Regions from separate parts of the Halioglobus sp. Uisw_031 genome, predicted to be linked through region 2. Evidence: riboswitches for the same ligand, from Rfam matches in the RefSeq annotation. Region 2 holds a riboswitch; the other holds the start of a gene.
What was found. Region 2 has a riboswitch for cobalamin ahead of ABXT62_RS12860 (CbtB domain-containing protein). Riboswitches for the same ligand answer to the same signal wherever they lie in the genome.
Positions count from the first base shown of each region.

Region 1: another riboswitch for cobalamin. It lies ahead of ABXT62_RS10985 (TonB-dependent receptor plug domain-containing protein); the one in region 2 lies ahead of ABXT62_RS12860 (CbtB domain-containing protein).

Region 1 covers NZ_CP159826.1:2,423,321-2,433,187, reverse strand. The annotation lists gene ABXT62_RS11020 (isocitrate lyase) at 1-118, shown strand, start outside; gene ABXT62_RS11015 (winged helix-turn-helix transcriptional regulator) at 276-794, shown strand; gene ABXT62_RS11010 (O-acetylhomoserine aminocarboxypropyltransferase/cysteine synthase family protein) at 810-2,087, opposite strand; gene ABXT62_RS11005 (cobalamin-binding protein) at 2,234-3,097, opposite strand; gene ABXT62_RS11000 (heme ABC transporter ATP-binding protein) at 3,094-3,888, opposite strand; gene ABXT62_RS10995 (FecCD family ABC transporter permease) at 3,923-4,975, opposite strand; gene cobO (cob(I)yrinic acid a,c-diamide adenosyltransferase) at 4,968-5,576, opposite strand; gene ABXT62_RS10985 (TonB-dependent receptor plug domain-containing protein) at 5,587-7,452, opposite strand; cobalamin riboswitch at 7,558-7,704, opposite strand; gene ABXT62_RS10980 (DUF501 domain-containing protein) at 7,875-8,405, shown strand; gene ABXT62_RS10975 (3-deoxy-7-phosphoheptulonate synthase) at 8,654-9,727, shown strand; gene ABXT62_RS10970 (TIGR03619 family F420-dependent LLM class oxidoreductase) at 9,763-9,867, shown strand, end outside.
Region 2 covers NZ_CP159826.1:2,829,295-2,839,161, forward strand. The annotation lists gene ABXT62_RS12835 (sulfite exporter TauE/SafE family protein) at 1-422, opposite strand, end outside; gene ABXT62_RS12840 (cobyrinate a,c-diamide synthase) at 446-1,768, opposite strand; gene cobO (cob(I)yrinic acid a,c-diamide adenosyltransferase) at 1,768-2,361, opposite strand; gene ABXT62_RS12850 (AAA family ATPase) at 2,381-4,045, opposite strand; gene ABXT62_RS12855 (CbtA family protein) at 4,038-4,757, opposite strand; gene ABXT62_RS12860 (CbtB domain-containing protein) at 4,834-5,031, opposite strand; cobalamin riboswitch at 5,050-5,247, opposite strand; gene ABXT62_RS12865 (hypothetical protein) at 5,277-5,582, opposite strand; partial or broken gene ABXT62_RS12870 (IS6 family transposase) at 6,066-6,195, opposite strand; gene ABXT62_RS12875 (amidase) at 6,238-7,656, opposite strand; gene ABXT62_RS12880 (type 1 glutamine amidotransferase domain-containing protein) at 8,172-8,855, opposite strand.

The sequences.
Region 1 (9,867 bases), 410 kb from region 2:
CTGTGTCAGGCACCAGAACATGGCGGGCTCTGATCTGGGCGACGACCACAAAGAGTACTTTGCGGGCGAAGCGGCCCTGAAGGCGGGTGGTAAAGACAACACAATGAATCAGTTTTAGCGGGTAATGACGCGAGCTTAGCGTTTTAGCGCGAGCATTTTTGGGCGGGGTTTATCCCCGCTTTTTTTTGCCCGCTATTCGAGGGTTCCTCTGTCGAACGAATATGGTACCTTTCAGTTGTAAGCCTTGTGTCGACGACACTGGGAGGGAGAGACTTATGCGTTGGGATGATATTGATAAACAGGTTTGTTCCGTGGCACGGGCGTTGTCCGTAGTGGGCGAGCGCTGGACCATGTTGATTTTACGCGATGCGTTTCTGGGTACACGCCGATTCGATCAATTTCAGAGTAATTTGGGCATTACTCGCCATCGCCTCTCAGAGAGGCTTGGCAAACTGGTGGAGCAGGGCGTTCTGGTGAAAGTCCCCTACCACGATCGTCCGCTGCGCTATGAGTATCGCCTGACGCGTAAAGGTCTGGGCCTATATTCTGTGCTCATGAGCCTGTCTCGCTGGGGTGACGAGTGGATGGACAGGGGCGAGGGGGCACCTTTGGAATACGTACACCAGAGTTGTGGCCACAAGACCAGTCCCACCCTCACATGCAGTGAATGTGGCGATCCTCTACGACCAGAGGAAGTTAGGCCGCAGCTAGGGCCAGCGCTGTGCGATCCTGATCGCCCAGCGGAGGCCACATCGCTGTCGGATATCCCGACACTATTGAAGCGAACCGTATAGCGGGGGGTGACCTCTTTACGCTTTAGCGGCTAGCAACGCCTGATCGATATCCGCCATAATGTCGTCGATATGCTCGATACCAATAGATAGCCTGACCATGTCGTCGCTGACACCGGCAGATGCCAGTTCCTCGGCATTGAGCTGTCGGTGGGTCGTGCTGGCCGGATGACAGGCTAGAGACTTCGCATCACCAATGTTTACCAAGCGTAAAATTAACTGCAGTGCGTCGATAAAGCGCGTTCCTGCAGCCATTCCGCCGTCGATACCAAAACTGAGGATGCCGGCCGCTTTACCGTTGCAAAATGTCTTACTGTTTTCGCGATAGGGGCTATCGGCAAGGCCGGCATAATTTACCCAGCTCACCTGCGGGTGCTGCTGTAACTGTTTTGCGACCTTTTCGGCATTCTCACAGTGCCGTTCCATACGCAGACTCAGAGTCTCCAGGCCCTGCATGATCTGAAAGGCGCTCTGCGGCGACAGAGCAGCACCGGTATTGCGCAACGGAACGACTCTACAGCGACCAATATAGGCTGCCTCTCCCATGGCTTCGGTGTAGACAACACCGTGATAAGACGGGTCGGGGTTATTCATTATGGGGAAGCGATCATTATGCGCAGCCCAGTCGAATTTGCCTGAATCGACGATGGCACCGCCGATCGTAGTGCCGTGGCCACCGATATATTTGGTCAATGAATGTACTGAGATATCGGCACCGTAGTCGAATACTCGACACAGTATTGGTGTCGCCACAGTGTTGTCTACAATCAACGGGACGCCTGCAGCGTGAGCGATATCAGCCCAGCGCTGAATGTCGACAATATTACCCGCCGGATTGCCTATGGATTCGCAAAATAGCGCCTTGGTATTTTCGTCGATTAGAGAGGCTACTCTGTCAAAATCATCCGCCTTGGCAAACCGGGTTTCAATACCTTGTCTCGGAAAAGTATGGGCAAACAGATTGTAGGTGCCCCCATAAAGCTGTGAGGTGCTGACGATATTGCTGCCGACCTCGGCGATCGCCTCAATGGAATAGCGGATTGCCGCCATGCCTGACGCTACAGCAAGAGCACCAACGCCGCCTTCCAGTTCAGCTAAACGCTGTTCAAGTACCGCATTCGTGGGATTCATAATGCGGCTGTAGATGTTTCCCGGCACCGCTAGGTTGAACAGGTCAGCACCGTGCTGACTGTCGTTAAAGGTAAACGATGTTGTTTGGTAAATGGGCGTGGTCGCAGCATTCGTTGTGGGGTCGCCCGCATAGCCAGCGTGAAGAGCGATAGTTTCTGGTTTCATTGCCTTATCCTTTCTGGAGGGAGATTAAACATTACATCAGGGTCGATCTTAGCAAAGGCAGTGCAGCTAGCAAAGGCAAGACGATGATTGGATAGCATAAATTTGGGGCGGTATAGTATTGAGGCGGTCTAGCATCGAAGCCGGAGTCAACGGATCTGATCCAATTGTTGGCACAAGCTTCGGGCCCCCAGCACGATGCGGGCAGAGGGTCGCTGCAGGTGGTCGGGGTTGACAAAAAACAAGGCTTCGTCTGCTACAGCGGTGAGAGAAGGATAGGCTCGCCACTGATCCAGCCATTCCGGCCGCGCTTCCCCCATACCGCTGGCAACGATAGCATCGGGGTCACGTAACAGGACAGATTCGATGCTGACTCTCGGGGCGAGTGAGCTGGCATCACCGAACACGTTGTGACCACCACACAGGGCGATAATCTCGCTAATCAGGTGCTCGCCATTCACAGTTTGCAGTGGGTCGTTCCAAATCTGATACAGCACGCTTAACGATCGTTTCTCCCCATAGCGGCGGTGTAAAGCGTTGAGTTCTGTCTCGATGCGGCTGGCTTCGGCTTCACCGATGGCTGGCGTTCCCGCTAACTGGCTGAGGTTGCGGATGCTCTTTGGCACATCCGAGAGTTGACGTAGTTCACTGACATAGACTGGGATGCCCAGTGCCTCAAACGTTGACAGCGTTTGCATACCATTACCCGAGCCCCACATAACAACCAGGTCAGGATTCAGAGCCAGAACCTGCTCTAGACTGAATGCGTTGTAGGTCCCCACTTCAGGAACATTTTTGGCCTCATCCGGAAAATCGCTGTAGCTGACAACGCCCACTAATTTGTCGCCGGCACCGGCGCTGTAGAGGTTTTCGACGATATGCGGTGCCAGTGCCACAATGCGTTTAGCGGGTTGATCCAGCGTTACCTCGCGGCCTGAGAAATCTTGCACGGTAATCGCTTGCGCAGGAACCGCGATAACGTAGAGGAAAAGCAGTGCAAGCCACAGTTTCATCGCAAGGCCGGGCGCAGAGGTGTGATCATAGGGTAGCCCTCTTGCGGATGATGCCCAACAGTAACGTCCACCCCAAAGACTTCTTTAAACAGTGTTGTGGTGAAAACCTGTTCCGGGCTTCCATAGGCTACCTGACATCCGTTGTCTAGCACCAGTATCTGGTCCGCAATGCTGGCCATAAGGTTTAAGTCGTGTATCACCACTACCAGCGCGCAGCCCCGCATGGCGAGTTGATGCGTCGCCATAAGTACCAGCTGCTGATGAGCCAGATCTAGTGCAGAGGTAGGCTCATCCAGCAACAGAAGGCTGCCACTCAGCGACTCTTGGCCTAAGACTTGGGCAAATATCCGCGCCAGCTGTGTGCGTTGTTTTTCACCACCGGAAAGTTGCGTGTAGAGCCTGTGGCGCAGGGATGCAGTGTCTGTGAGGTCCAGTGCCTGTTCGACGATATCGCTGTCGCCTTGGTAGCCACTGCTATGCGGTATGCGCCCCAGCCTCACGACTTCTTCGACGGTATACGGAAAGCTGAGGAGAGACATCTGTGGAAGAAAAGCCAGCCGTTGTGCGCGCTCCTGTGGTGGCCATTCAGTCAGGGACCGATCACAGAAGGTCAATTGTCCAGTGCTGGGTTGGATGTCGCCCGCGATCAGTTGCAGCAGACTGGACTTACCTGCGCCGTTCGGTCCCGCAAGCCCCAACACAGTGCCAGGCTGCAGGGTGAAAGCGATATCCTTGAGCAGTGCTTGCCCCCAGGGTGCAGCGCAGACGCCTTTGAGTTGTAGCGTATTCACAGACTAAACCAGTAGGGGTGTTTGCAGTTGTTCACTACTGCATCCCGTAATGGTGGCGGTTACGCAACAGGGATATAAAAAATGGGACGCCAACGATGGTGGTGATAACACCCACGGGTAGTTCGGTGGGTGCCACCACAACCCGAGCGAGAGCATCCGCCACGACCAGCAACAGCGCGCCTGCCAAAGCGGATGCTGGCATCAGATAGCGATGATCAGGTCCGGCTAACATGCGCACTATATGCGGCACGACTAGGCCCACGAAAGCGATGGTGCCCACAAGGGCAACTGAGGTGCCGACACCGACTGCCACCCAGATAATCAGTGCAAGCTTGATGCGGTCGACCTTGATGCCTAGATGGCGGGCTTCTGACTCGCCCAACAACAGCGCGTTCAGCGCCCCCGCGTAGCGCGGTAGTGCCACTAACAATGCGCCACCCACTACCGAGGCCAGTATCAAACGAGGGTAGTTCGCTCCGTCCAGTCCTCCCATCTTCCACAGGCTAATCCGCCTTAGCATGTTGTTGTCGGCAAAAAATTCCAGCAGGCTGCCAATCGATCCAGACAGGGCGGTGATCGCGATACCCGCCAATAACATAGTCGCCACTGACGTCCCGTTGGCTGATGTTGCTAATCGGTAGACGAAGAGCACGGCAATCACGCCTCCCACAAAGGCCCCAGCCGATACGAGTGACAGTCCAATATACCCTTGCAGCAGGCTACCTCCGGTAACGATGATCAGGGCGGCGCCCAGTGAGGCGCCGGCCGTTACGCCAATCAGCGAGGGGTCTGCGAGTGGATTACGAAATAGCCCTTGCATAGCGGCGCCGCTGATGGCCAGCGTGGCACCCATAACCGCTGCGAGCAGGACCCGGGGCAAGCGTATCTGCCCCACAATGAGGGCGTTCTGGTTGGCGGCTTCTCCCAATACTGTATCGAAGAGACCTTGGCCGACATCTAGGAAGGAAAGACTGACTGCGCCACTTGCCAATGCCAATGCCATAGCGCAGGGTAATATGGCCGCAAGAATAGCGATCAGTAATCGCGCGCGTTGTTGCCTCTGTGAGTAAAGGCTAGCGCTAATAATCAACGCCTTTGCGGGCCATAATGCCCGCCTTAAACGCGTGCTTTACTTCTCGGACTTCAGACACGGTATCCATGGCTGCCTGCAAGGCTGAGCCGCCCCCGCGTCCGGTGACGACCACGCTTTGCGTGAACGGACGTTCGTTAATCGCGTGGATGATTTCGTCTGCAGGGAGGTAATCGTAGGCGATCATGTAGGTGAGCTCATCCAGTATAACAAGATCGTAGCGGCTATCAGCTAGCATCTCTTTGGCCACTGCCCAAGTGCGAATCGCCGCGATAATGTCGCCACTACGGTCCTGCGTGTCCCAAGTGAACCCCGTACCCATTTGATAGAAGCTCACCTGCGGACACTGCTCCTTCAGGTAGATTTCCTCGCCTGACAGTTGCACGCCCTTGATGAACTGCACAACGCCCACGGTGTAGCCATAACCGAGGGCTCGCATTACCATGCCAAACGCGGAGCTCGACTTACCTTTGCCATCGCCAGTAAGAAGGACGGCTACACCTCGCTCTGTGTCAGCGGCGTCGATGCTAGCATCGATACTGGCCTTTTGTTTTTCCATGGCCGCTTTGTGCTTTGCGTTCTTGCGTTCGTCACTCATGACAGATCCTTTAGAAAGAATATCTTAGGCCGGCGTAGCCGGCGACCTTGCTGGTATTATAGGTCGGAACCTCTTGATAGTCTTCATCCAGGAGATTTTCGATGCGGCCATAAATCTCCAGTGTCTCGATTAACTGGAAGCTGGCAGTCAAATCGACGACTTCATAGTTATCGAGGTCTTCACCATCGATACCTTTCGCGTCGCGTGCCATGCGGACAAAAAGTCCCAACGCCAGCCTATCGTCTACTCCCTGCCACGTCAGGCCCAAATTGCCTAGCTGCTTGGGACGAAATATCCGGTTGAGGTTATCGTTGCTTTCGGTGTCGTTAAACGTGTAGTTGCTAACGATTGACAGAGTATCCCAAAGGGTTGCTTGAGCGACAAGTTCTACGCCGGTTGACTTTGAGTCACCATTGCTTTGCAGATAACCAGAGAAGTCGATGGGGTCGAAATAAATCTCATCGCTAATAGTCTGGTCAAAATAGACTGCTTCTAGGTAGATGCCTGTCTCAGTTGACCAAGATAATCCCACATCGAAGCCCTTGCTCTTCTCTTCGGCAAGTTCAGTGCCCTGGGCCGGTGGAGAGGCAAAATCGCCAGTATTGTATGCAATTTCATATAAGCTGGGGGCGCGAAAGCCAGTGCCATAGGTCCCTTTAAGTTTTAGCTCACCTTTGGATAAAGGAATAAGATAAGCGCCGCTCACGCGATAAGAGGTGTGGGTGCCGAAATCTTCATTATCGTCGTAGCGCACACCAGTCGTCACATAGAGACTGTCATTGAATCCGCCCTGGTACTCTAAATAGTACCCTTCTTGATTACGGCTGGTGTCAGTGGTGCCGTCGTCCATGGATTCAGATTCTAAGTCAACACCGTAGACGAGCCTCAGCGCATCCCCGCCCGTAAAAGTGCCAAGATAGCCGCCACGTTCTAGGCCACCCTTGGGCTTGAAGAACGAAATACCATCCGCATAAAAATCTCGCTCCGTATCACTGTTGCTATAGAACAACTCGTGATTAAAACGGCCGACCACGTAGTCACCCTGAACCCGCCATGCCTGTTGTTCATAAGTATCCTTGCACAGGTCGGTGCGTTCAAAAGTGACTGTGTCGAAGCAATTATCGTAGTCATTTTTTGAGTCGACATCGTACAGTGATAGCCCGATACGCAAGTTATCACTGGCGTTCCAGCCAAAACGCCCGTTCATCGTAGTATTTTTGTAACCGTCGCGGTCGCTCAGTTGAGTGTCATCAGAGCGCGCGTTAAAACCATCCGTTTGGAAGTCTGCAGCGGATAGAGTGAAATCCACATCGTCATTCCCCCCGCCAATATTGCCGGCGAATTGCTGCGTCCCATAGCGCCCGCCTTCTGCACTGAGTTCACCGCCGAAGCCTTCGCTGGGTGCGATCGTTGAAACATTGACCACACCGCCGGCGTCGGCGCCATACATTAAACCTTGCGGCCCTCGCAGGATTTCCACTCGCTGCACGCCAGAACTCAGTAATTGCTCTACACGTGGCCCTGTCTGCGGAGATGAGGTGTCAGAGATGTCGATGCCATCAAGCAGTATTAGAGTGCGAAAGCCCTCTTCTCCGCGAATCCTCATGGAGCTGGCCCCACCTGGGCCGCCTGCATTACTGACGGCTACACCCGTCTGGGTGCGCAGTATCTCGTAAAGCGAGTTAAATCCCATTTGGGAAATTTCGTCTTGGGTGATGACGGATATCGAGGTGCCGACTTCGCGTAGAGGCATCTCGACACGCGAAGAGGTGATGACCATTTCTTCTAGCTTGTCTTGAGGCGGAGAGCTTTGCGCAGTGGCTAAGAAAGAGGTGCAACCCGCAGCGGCGGCAATAAAAAGCGATAACTTATTCAAAGGTAACCCTCGGGTGACGTAATATAATTAACGATCAAACGAGGGAAATCGGAAACACAATGCAAGCATTGAGCAACCAAGTACAAAGCCCTCCGCTTCATCGTTGCGCGTTGCGCGTTGCTAGGCAGGTATCGGGCTGACAGTCGATGACTGTCTACCGTTGCGGGGGCAGCGGTGGACTCGGCAATAGCCGTCCCACACTTCCCATTTAACCCACCCAGCGAAGAAGAAATCGCGGTGAGCACCTAACAATTGCGCCGACTGTAGAGTGAAGAACACGCCGTGTCAATGCCGGTGGAACCTAATTGCATCCCATTCTAATGACATCTATCGGGTGGATTTGGTCCTTAAAAAGCTTGTTAGTGCCAAAGTCGCTGGCTTTGCGTAAACTGAGCGGCCACCCCGAAAAATAGTATCAGCGCATGACAATTACTCCTGACATAGTGAATCAGGTCGCCGTTCTGCTCGGCAGGGCACCTCGTGGGCTGGAAGATGTCGCCGTGACAGGACCGGCTGGAGAGCCTGTGGTTATTCGAGTTGCGTCCCTTGTTGAGGATAAGCCATTTCCAACATTATTTTGGCTGGTAGATCCTGCGTTATGTTATCGCATCGACCAATTGGAGGCTGGGGGATTAATCAAACAATTTCAACAACGTGTTGATCTGAACGCTAACCTGCAACGCAGCATGCGTGATGATCATGAGGCGTATATTGCACTGCGTGACTCGTACCTGCGTCCGGACATTCGGCAGCGGTTGGAAGCGCTTGGTTTTAGTGAGGCACTTGTGAATAAGGGTGTAGGAGGAATCGGAGACTTTACGCGTATACGCTGTTTGCATACGTGGTACGGGGCCCATTTAGTTGAGCCCAATACAGTCGGCTGCATGCTCGACGACTTGTGGCGCCTGCAAGCGAAATCGCTGCTCGCAGAGGTGCCGGTGATTGCGAGTTGACCTGCAGTATCCGTGCGCGCTAAAAAAGAAGGCGCCTAGCGGGTATAGTCGCAAGACGTTCCGTTAAGGTTATCTGTTCGCAGCAGTTGTTTGCAGTGATTGGGCGTGTTGTCAGCAGGCATCATTTGAGCCTTTACAGCTTAGATGTTGTACCAGATCGCGCTTATTCTGTTGTGTGGCTGTGCTATATTACCCCCCCCCATAGAGCGTGGGGTTTATCAAGCAATGACAACAAAATGGAATAACGCATGACGGCCACAACCGACGACCTTCGCATCCAGCACATCACTGAACTGATATCTCCGGAACAACTGGTGAAGGATATCGGCGTGAGCGAGCACGGGGGGCTGACAGTCGCTCAGGCCCGCCAAACGATTCATCGTATTCTTAACGATGAAGATGATCGACTGCTGGTGATTGTTGGTCCCTGTTCAATACATGACCCCGAAGCCGCCTTGGAATATGCCGCGTTGCTGCGCCGCGCCGCCGAGGAGTTGACCGAAGACTTATTTATTGTCATGCGAGTCTATTTTGAGAAGCCCCGTACCACCGTGGGATGGAAGGGACTGATTAATGATCCTGATCTGAATAACAGTTTCGACATTAATAAGGGTTTGCATCTAGCCCGGAAGTTGCTGTCGGACTTGGCAGATATGGGTTTGCCGTCTGGCACTGAATATCTTGATTTAATCAGCCCGCAGTACTCTGCGGATCTCGTGTCTTGGGGCGCTATCGGTGCGCGCACCACCGAAAGTCAAACGCATCGCGAACTGACGTCTGGCTTATCCTGCCCTGTGGGTTTTAAAAATGCCACAGATGGGGACATTCAGGTGGCAGTAGATGCCATACGGTCCGCGTCTCAGCCGCATCATTTTTTATCGGTCACCAAGCAGGGTCATTCTGCAATATTTGAAACCACGGGGAATGAGGACTGTCATATTATTCTGCGCGGAGGCAAGCATCCCAATTACGATATGTTTTCGGTGCAAGATGCAGAGGCGATGCTGACCAAAGCGGGCCTACCTGCGCTGATTATGATTGACGCCAGTCATGCGAACAGCCGTAAGATCCCTGCGCGTCAAATCGATGTCACCCGGGATATTGCCACCCAGGTGGGTCGCGGTAATCGGAGTATTTTTGGGCTAATGCTAGAGAGTAATCTGGTGGAAGGCCGTCAAGATGTGGTCGAGGGTGAGCCATTGACGTTTGGACAAAGTATTACTGATCCCTGCATGAGCTGGGATGACACCCTGCCACTGTTGCAGGAGCTGGCCGCAGCTGTCCGTCTGCGCCGTTCTGTCGATAAAATTGTAAAAAACTAAGCGAGGTAAAGCGCATGCATTTAGGATTCAGTTCAATGAACACGGCGGACGACCCCGCTCCTCATATATTGGCAAAAACCTTGGAAGAGGCTGGGTTCGAGTCGTTGTGGTATGGCGAACACAGCCACATTCCCGTTTCT
Region 2 (9,867 bases):
CCAGCAAAACCGTGCAGCATGCCAACCATTACAGGGGTATGCGCTTGCTTAACGCTGCCGCCACCATTTGATTCGTTAAAATGATCGGCCATATGCAAATGACGATGAACCACCTCGCCGTGATGATGCTCGTCAAGGCGTATAGCCTGAGACTTGATGCGCCAAAAGAATAGCAATCCTAAGGCAATTAATAGGAGTCCAACTAAAACTTCTGCAAGGTGAATAAATTCTACCGGTAAATTCAACCCTAAACCAAATAGCATCACACCACTGAGCAATAAAATACCACCGTGGCCTAGCGCCCAGTTACTGCAAAATAATAAGGTGGTTTTTAAACTGGGCTTGGTGTTGCTTAATGCTGACACCGCCATCACATGATCAGCGTCTAATGCGTGCATTAAACCAAGGCTAAAGCCCAACATAATAATTGGCAACGCCTCTATTATCACGAGACAACCTTCAATGAGGGGCGAAATAATTGCGCCACCGCACTGGCGTTAGAAGGGAAAAACAAATGCAGATAGGATGCGGTTAACTGCCTCTCTCGATAAATTGCCTCACCCGGCGCGGGATGACGCTGACGCACACCGTGCGTTATCGGCTCAGGGGTTTGTTCGCTGCGGGATCGATGGTGAGCATGAGCGCGAACTTCACCCTCGGGCAGTAATGCTGCCTGCATGCCCTGGCAACCACTTCTGCCGCGCATCGCGCCGTGGCCTGCCAACAGGCCCGCCATCGGATACTGTTGGCCGTCAAGGTCAGTTAAGGTTTGTAGACAGTATAAAAATCCACCGCATTCGGCTAACACCGGCTTATCTTGGCTAAAAAACTGCTTAATCTGTTCAAGCATCTTAGTATTTTGAGCCAAACCTTGGGCGTGCAACTCTGGATAACCACCTGGCAACCATAACGCGTCAACTTCGGCTAAATGTTGGTCATGCAGAGGCGAAAAATACACCAGCTCTGCACCCATTGTTTCTAATAAACGTATATTCGCGGCATAAATAAAAGTAAATGCCTCATCTTTAGCGATGCCTATTTTGACTCCATTTAATAACGTTTGGATAACAGGAACTTCAGCAGAATGAAATTCTATGACTTTTACTTTATCGATAAAGTCACCAAAACCTGCCTGTTCTAGCCAATTGGCACCGGCCTCAAAACGGGTTTCTAACTCAGTCGCTACCTCATGAGCTTGGACTAAACCCAAGTGACGTTCTGGCAGTGCAACTTGTTCTGAGCGGGGCAAATTAGCAAGCAGTGGCAATGAATCTGGCAACTCGTCTGCTATTAGCTGACGATGACGATCCGTACCGCAGTTGTTTGCTATAAGGCCAGCAAACTCAACGTCATCTCGAAAGTTAGCCAAGCCAACGGCTATAGCTGCGGCTGTTTGTGCCATACCTTTAACGTCCATAACAATGGCTATAGGGATATTAAAACGAGCGGCAAGATCGGCACTGGAGGGCTCCCCATCAAAAATACCCATTGCACCTTCAACCAATATTAAGTCGGCAACTTTAGCGGCCTCATAAAATTTTTGCTGACAGTATTGTTCACCCGCCATCCACATATCTAGCTGTTCTACCGGCTGAGCAGATGCCTGCTGCAGTATTTGGGGGTCAAGATAATCTGGTCCAGTTTTAAAAACTCGCACCACTTTACCCTGTCGGGTAAGCAGTCTTGCCAATGCTGCAGTAACAGTGGTTTTACCCTGCCCCGAGGCCGGCGCAGCTATGAACAGAGCTGGGCAACTTACAACTGCCATTAGTATTCAATGCCTTTTTGCGCTTTAACGCCTTGTCTAAAGGCATGACGCTCATCTTGAACCACTGAAATAGTGTCGGCGATATTTTGCAACTCAAGCGCCATTGTCCTGCCAGTAATAATCACATTCTGATCTTTTGGACGTTTACTCAACGCCGCAACGACTGGCCCTACGTCAAGGTATTCGTATTTGAACATATAACTTAATTCATCAAATACCAGCATGTCGTAGCGGTCATCTTGCAGCAATGTTTCGGCCAAGGCCCAGGCCTTTTTTGCGGCCGATATATCTTGCTGCTTATCTTGAGTCTCCCACGTAAAACCATGCCCCATGACATGCCAATCAATTAAATCATGGTCTCTAAATAGCTTATATTCACCCGTTTCACTGCGCCCTTTTATAAATTGGATAACGGCGCATTTTTTGCCATGCCCGACGCTTCTAGCCATAGTACCAAATGCCGAACTACTCTTGCCTTTACCGTTACCTTTTAACAAAATTAACACGCCACGCTCTTCTGTAGCGTTGGCTATTTTTGCATCCATTACTGCTTTTTTACTGACCATACGGGCCTTATGTTTATCGTCACTCATAATTATGGCCTTAAGTTTATTAAGCTGGGAGCAGAAAATAATCAGCGCCTAATACACTGGCAATACGCTCACCTTTGCCGCGCTTAACTGGCGAATTTTCTATATCAAGTAGTGTTATCTGACCTAGCAAATTAATATCATCAAACGGCTGAGTACTTTTCCCATCGGTGATAATAATTGTGTTCAGTGCAAGTGAAGGGTTCTTTCTAAGCTCGTTTTGTTGAAACAACAAGGTATGTTGTAACACTTCGCGCAACGGTGTACCGCCACCGGCAGGGATGTTATCCAGTAGCTGACGCAAGGCCTTGGGTGCGCGCTTAGTAGGCAATAGGGTTTCGACGCGGGCGTTGCCAAAACCCAAAATTGTTAATTGTTCGCGTGACCAATAAGCTTTCTCTGCAATAGATAAAATGGTCGCCTTAGCTTTTGCGAACAGTTCATTGTGCAGCGTTGAGGCCGATGTATCTAACAGCACAATATTGAGTTTTAACTGACCGGTTTTTATCGGCCTAAACCTTAACTGTGCTAAAGGCCATTGTCCTGCACTTGCCAGTAAACTGGCAAACCAGTTGATGCGTTTTGATGGTGCTTTTGACGCCTCAATCCCGGCGCTGCCACCCCCTTTGCGGTTAACAAAAGTATCACCTAGCGCCGTAACTAGACGCGACGTATTTGAATGAATACGGCTAGGCAAAGTTAGACTGACCTTTTCAGCTGTGAGTTGTTGTTGTGGATCCATCGCCCCCCAATCACCGCCAACGGGTCTCTCATCAGCTTGCTTGCTGGGTTTAGAAAATGGCTTATTATTACTTGGCGGCGGCGTGTCTGGGTGATTACGGCGATGGTTTAACACCAACTCTTCTACAGCTAATACATCCTCTTCAATGACTTCGATTCGATCATTTAATACCGCATGAGCAGTCGCTGCCCGATACCAAACAATATCGGCGCGCAAACCATCGACATTTGCAGACTGACATTTATTAGCAATTAAAAGTCTTAGCGACTCATCGCAGATAACTTTTTTTAATCGATTTTTGGCTATTGATAACTTTTCAGCTAAAGCTTCTTGCTGGACTTTAGATGAAGCTAAAAACTTATCTGGAGCCATATCAAATTGTTGGCGTAAACGTACAATCTCAACTCTATCTTCAATGCTGTATTGATTATTGAGTTCAACTGACAAGCCAAACCGGTCTTGCAACTGTGGTCTCAACTCTCCTTCGTCTGGGTTCATCGTCCCCAGTAGTACAAAGCGAGCACTATGGCTTTCACTAACCCCATCGCGCTCTACAATGTTTACCCCACTAGCTGAAACATCTAATAATAGATCAACCAAGTTATCTGGGAGTAAGTTCACTTCATCGACGTACAAAACACCATTATTGGCTTTGGATAGTAAACCGGGTTGGAATTCTGTTTTTTTACTAGCCAGTACTTGTTCTAAATTTAAGGTGCCGAGCAGCATTTCCTCGGTAGCGCCTAATGGCAAAGTAATAAAGTTAACCTTGTCATTGTTAGTATCAACCATTACATCAGCTAAGCCCCTAGCCAAGGTAGATTTAGCACTGCCCCGAGGCCCACTCACTAAAACACCGCCAATTGCTGGATTAATTGCCGCCAAGCATAAAGCCAACTTAAAACTGGCCTGACCAGTCACCGCGGTGAACGGAAAATTATTCAAGCTGATCACCTGCTGAATCAACTTTAAACCGACTAACGGCCCACCCGGATACAAGCCCTAATGCTATCCAAAAAATTAAATTACCCACTCCCGTGACAATTAGAAAACGTTCATGAAGGGCAGTTAACGCGATAACTGCATCTGGCGCAGGATGACTAAATAGTGCCCCAACATGTTTTGGCGCACCGATAATATAGGGCAAAGCGATAGCAACAACGCCGGCAATTTTAATTTTAATGGAACCAAAAACCAGTGCCAACAAACCCGCTCCGACACCGACTACTGCCATTACCCACCATAATTGCCTGCTCTCTAATGCAGCCGCTTCACTACCGGGTATTTCTGGCGGCAAACCAATAGAGGGTGCAACATACATAGCGGCATAGCCCCCAAGCCCCCACAATATGCCTTTAGCTACCGATAGCGTGGTTAATCCCATGGCCTGTAATTGCGACATAACAGCGATAAGCACTGCAGCAAAACCAATACCTGCACTTATATTAGCTATAACAGTAAAAGCGGTGCGCTCACCTCCATCTTGTGGGGCCCAGGTTTCACTGGCATGATCATGGCCACCATGGTCGTGCTCCACTTCATAGCTTTCGGCTGCAAAGATGATTGGATCAATTATTAAAACTTGAGCGACGCTCAGTAACAGGCCGGCAATAAATCCAGCCAACAGCGCGTTATAAATGATTTGACGAAAAACCACAAGATACCCTTAACCAGAAACACCTAAAGCCTAAACCACTTGGGCTTAAGCCATTAATTTGTGTAAATCTAGTGGGCTAGTGACAAGGAAAAACCAAGGCATGACGAGTATCATGCGCTGCATTATGAGCAACATCCATTGGTAGAAAACCAACCGCAAATAGAACAATCGCTCCAAATGCTATTGCAGCCATATTCTGCAGAGCTACAGAGCTGCCTGCTTTAGTTCGAATATTCTGGCTAGCGATTACTTGAGTTGTCATATTTTTATCCATGTGCACCCACCGTGCATTGTAATTGTAAAATTGTTAGGCCGGTCTTCGGGCTCAAAGAGTGCAAATTGCTAAGTTTGCGCCTTCCCAAAGCTGACGCTTCAGTGGCCTTGCAAACAACTCTATTACCGATGCGGGGGCAGCGATGGAGTAACAAACAAGCTGTTTACCATACTTCCCGATTATCCCTTTCAAGGCACCTAAAACTCAATCACGATAATAACAACATTCAATCTAATTTGAAACGCTTAAACGACTTCAATCGGTTTGAGCTGGTACCAACTGGTATCAATATTACCGGTAGAGTCAGAAATCACCACTTGATAACCGAGTTTTCCAAGCTCTTGATTGAGGTTTCCTTGGTATAACGCTGCTCTAAATTTACTATAGGGTATATCCTCGGACTTACAGATTAATAGATATATCCCTCTAAGAGTAAACACTAAGGTGTTATTTATTAGATGAATACCATCATTATCGGTAACAATATCGGCTAATGCCCCATCTCCTTGAATTAAGCTGTTGATTAGAGCAGCAAACTTATCGACAAACATGTACAGCCCGATTGACAGTAAAAAGTAAAGATAATGATACGTTAACTTTTTTATCCATGCTTAATCAACTCTGCAAAGCCTCTATAAAATTAGCCGACAGAATTTGATCAACAAGAAAAACTGTTAATCCGCGCCAACACACTATTAAAAAAAATACTGACAGCGATATCGCTATTAGCTAAGTAACTGACTATTAAACACAACTACCTGGGGTACTAACGAGTTAACTTATTTTTCCTCGAAAAGTGGAGTTTTAGCATTCATTACACCCAATAAACAAACCTAAAGTGCGAGCTGGCGACTCGATTGCTAGCGCCAAAGGCCGAATTGTGTCGGCTCCGCCCGTGACCTCAAGTTAACTTGTCAGTACCTTGATGAAGACTTCATCAATGTAGAACGTGTCGCCGTAGCCTCGGTGTTTTCGTTTCAGTCTTCGAGTGTATATAGCGCCGAATTTTATACACCACAGTCGGATCGATTCATGGCTGACGGTTATGCCTCGTTCGGCAAGTAGATCTTCGATGTCTCTGTGGCTGAGATTGAAACGATAGTAGAGCCAGACGGCGTAAGAAATGATATCGGGTGGGAATCGGTGGCGTTTATAAGTATTCATCCGTCGATTATACGGATATCAGTAGCTTAACTTGGCGGTACCCTACTCCCAAAGCTTTTTCCAAGGCTGCGCCTCTTCGAGTTGATAGGCCAGTTCAAGCAACAAGCGCTCTTTTCCGTGATTAGCATTAAACAACACGCCGATGGGGAGATTGGACTCACTATCATGGCCCAGTGGTAGAGATATCGACGGTCCGCCAGTTGCGTTGGCCAGTCCGGTAAAGCAGGCCCATGTCATCACGCGTGGAAACAAGGTCTCATAGTCGAGGCCTTCGCTTAGGTAGCCTATCTCAGGTGTCAGGTGACTCACGCAGGGAGTCATCACCACATCGATTTCAGTAAAGTTTCTCGCCCAATCACTATGAGCTTTGCGCAGGCGCCAATATGTCCCGGGGATCTTCAAAATTTTCTTCAGGAAATCGTTCGCTAAGCCATCGACAACCGGCGTCAACCGGGTGGAATCAAAACAGGGATCCAGTGATTTCCCGCCAGACTTCCTAGTTATATAGGCGCTCGCAGACCACATATTGACGAAGTCCATCCGCATGGACTCGGGCGCGGGAATAGGTATCAACTCCACTGTGTGGCCTAGCCCTTCCAGCAGCAACATTGTTTGCTCAATGGCCTTGCGGGTCGGTTGATCAATCTGTATACCGCCCAGGGATTCCGTTACCACAGCGATACGAAGCTTTTGCTTTATCGGCGAGGTAACCGAGCCGATAGGTTCAAGCTCGGGCTTGCGGTTGAGCCGTTCGATATGCTCATAAAAATGTGCGGTATCTCTTACGGAGCGACTTACGATTCCGTCCGTGGCAAACACTATCGGTTGTTTCGCAAGCATTCGCGACGGAATAATACGCCCCCTGCTTGGCTTGAGCCCCACCAGTCCACAGCTGCCTGCGGGTATCCTGATGGAACCGCCCCCGTCCGCTGCGTGAGCAATAGGGACCACCCCTGCCGCAACCAATGCCGCAGAGCCAGACGAGGAACCGCCAACACCGTGGCCGGTGTTCCAGGGGTTACGCGTTGGTTCACCGAGTCCCTCGGCCGGCTCCGCCGAACAAATCAAACCGAACTCGGGCATGGTTGTTTTACCTAACGGCACAAAGCCCAGGTCTATCATTTGCTGTACAACAGGATCATTTCTTGTCGCCGCTTGCGCGCCCTCATAGGCTGCTGAGCCATACCGGGTCGGCAAACCAATCAGGTCGTTCATGTCTTTAATAAACGTAGGCACTCCGGCAAAAGGCCCACTAGAATCACCGCCAGACCTCTCTAGCGATTGCTCAGAGCAGTGCTCCACGATAGCGTGAAGATGCGGATCGACCTGGTGCGCTCGCGCAATAGAGGCCTCCAATATCTCCGAGATCTGAAGTTCACCACTCTCGACCAGTGCTGCAAGTGCTACAGCATCGTGATCTCCCAGCGTGTCATCGCAAAATCCATGAATCGCTTTTGGCATATTCTTCCTCCGAACAACCTAGGGTGTGGTTCAATTTCGGCTCACGCTCTTCAAGGGTGGTCACATCATAGTAGCCCATCCTAGACGTTAGAGTATGACGACATTTTTCGCTTGTCGCTGTTCTTTATTCATCCTAACCTATTACGGAATGTTTGCGCCTGAAGCCACCGCTACCTGACATAAACGTAGGGCGACGACTGATGACACTAGGCGGCCGGGCGCCTTACTCGACTTGACCCAAAAACACTCTACAGCCCTCCATCAGCAGGGACGCTACTAGAACAAGCGTGGCACGGACTACTGCGGACTCTCGCTCAGGAATGGGCGGATATAAATTGTGCGATCACCTCAGCGAACGCCTTTTCAAGGCTGCGAGCCCAAATCGTAACACCTCTCAGACGGCCTGTAATGCGCTCTAAGCGACGATAATCTCTAGACCTTGGGCTGATGCTTCGATAACCTTAGGGCATAGGGGATCTAAAATCTAGCTGCCGCAGTGCGGGGACAGCGTCTCCCTAGTTCCGGTTGACTGTCTCTAGCAACGCTTCGGCAACCGCAGTTGAGGAGCCAGGGTTCTGGCCGGTAATAACCAAACCATCGACGACTGCCAATGAGTTCCAATCTTCGGTCTTTTGGTACAAGCCACCCATTGCCACAAGCTCATCTTCGAGCAAATAGGGAACCACCGCGGTCAGCTCCACCGCGGCCTCTTCGCTATTACTAAAGCCAGTGACACTTTTACCCATAACCAGTGGATCACCATTAGCAGCTTTGGCTTTGAGTAACACAGCAGGCGCGTGGCACACCGCAGCTACCGGCTTGCCTGCGGCAATAAATCCCTCAATCAGAGCAATCGAGTCAGGGTCACTGTGCAGGTCCCAAAGCGGGCCATGGCCACCAGGGTAAAATACCCCATCAAAATCTTCCACGTTCATTGTCGACAATTTGACTGTAGTCCCTAGGGCGGTTTTAGCGGCCTGATCATCTTCGAATCGATGTGTCGCGTCGGTTAGGAAACCCGGCTCGCTGCTCTTGGGGTCGAGGGGCGGTTGACCGCCTAGGGGTGAAGCCAGAGTGACTGTCGCGCCGGCATCTAATAGAGCGTAATAGGGGCTGGCAAATTCTTCCAGCCAAAAGCCCGTTTTATGGCCAGTGTCACCCAATTGATCATGTGACGTTAAAACAATTAATAGGTTCATTGGAGAGATCCTTTTGGGTGATTGAATGTTCAATTTATTGATTCTGAAACGTGGCAGAGTTTACAGGACATCCGGGACATCATCGATAGCATCCTGGCTCATCTACGCGAAAAGGAACAAGGCCGCCCTACCCTATCGCACCTGGTGCCAACTTCCCAAGCACCCCTGGGCCATTACTTCTTTTCGCAGGACGCGAATCCACAGCCCCAGATCAGCAAGGACGCTACTGAAAAACGTGTGGCACGGACGGTTGCATGCTCTCGTTCAGGAATGAACAAATGTGAATTGTGCGAGCACCTCACCCATCACCGTCTCAGGGCTGACTAACAGCGTAAGTTATAACTGTTCTGTGACAGCAACGAACGCTGCAGGAACGAGTACGCCAGCGGCAAGCAGCCCTCCGATTACACCTGAGTATATTCCAGTGAGGCTGCCGATTTGGTTGTTGTATGAGGCGAGTAAATAGATATCGGCGCCGATAGTAGACAGCGTGACGTTATAGAAACCTAAGTAGGGTTTTCCCTACTTCGCGGGCAAAGATTAAGCTTCATTATCAGGTGAGTGAACATCTGTAGCCATATCAAGCAAACGGCTATACTTAATAAAGTAATAAATAAAAGGATGCAACCATGATACACGCATTGATCACTAAGACACTGTCTATTCTTTGAATGGCTGAAGTCATTAGACAGTCGTTCGCCAGGTAGCTTAAAGGACTCTAACTCTTAAGCTGACTACCCCCCCAGTTAAAGCAAAAGGGGCGGTCGCCCCTCACCCTACCCTCCCCTGCCTATGCATGTTAGGGTATGGCGTCATTAAACCACTGCAACTTCAGGACTCATTTCCTTCCTAACGACCGAGTCGGGGATTTAGTTAGCACGCAGGATGTTATACATCCAGCACCGATAGCGGTTACAGATGATGGCAGTCGCGGAGCCTATATAGCTTTGCGCCCACCCAAGGTGCTGCGGGAAATAAAGTGGAGGCTACTGCCTAGTCTCAGTAAAAATAA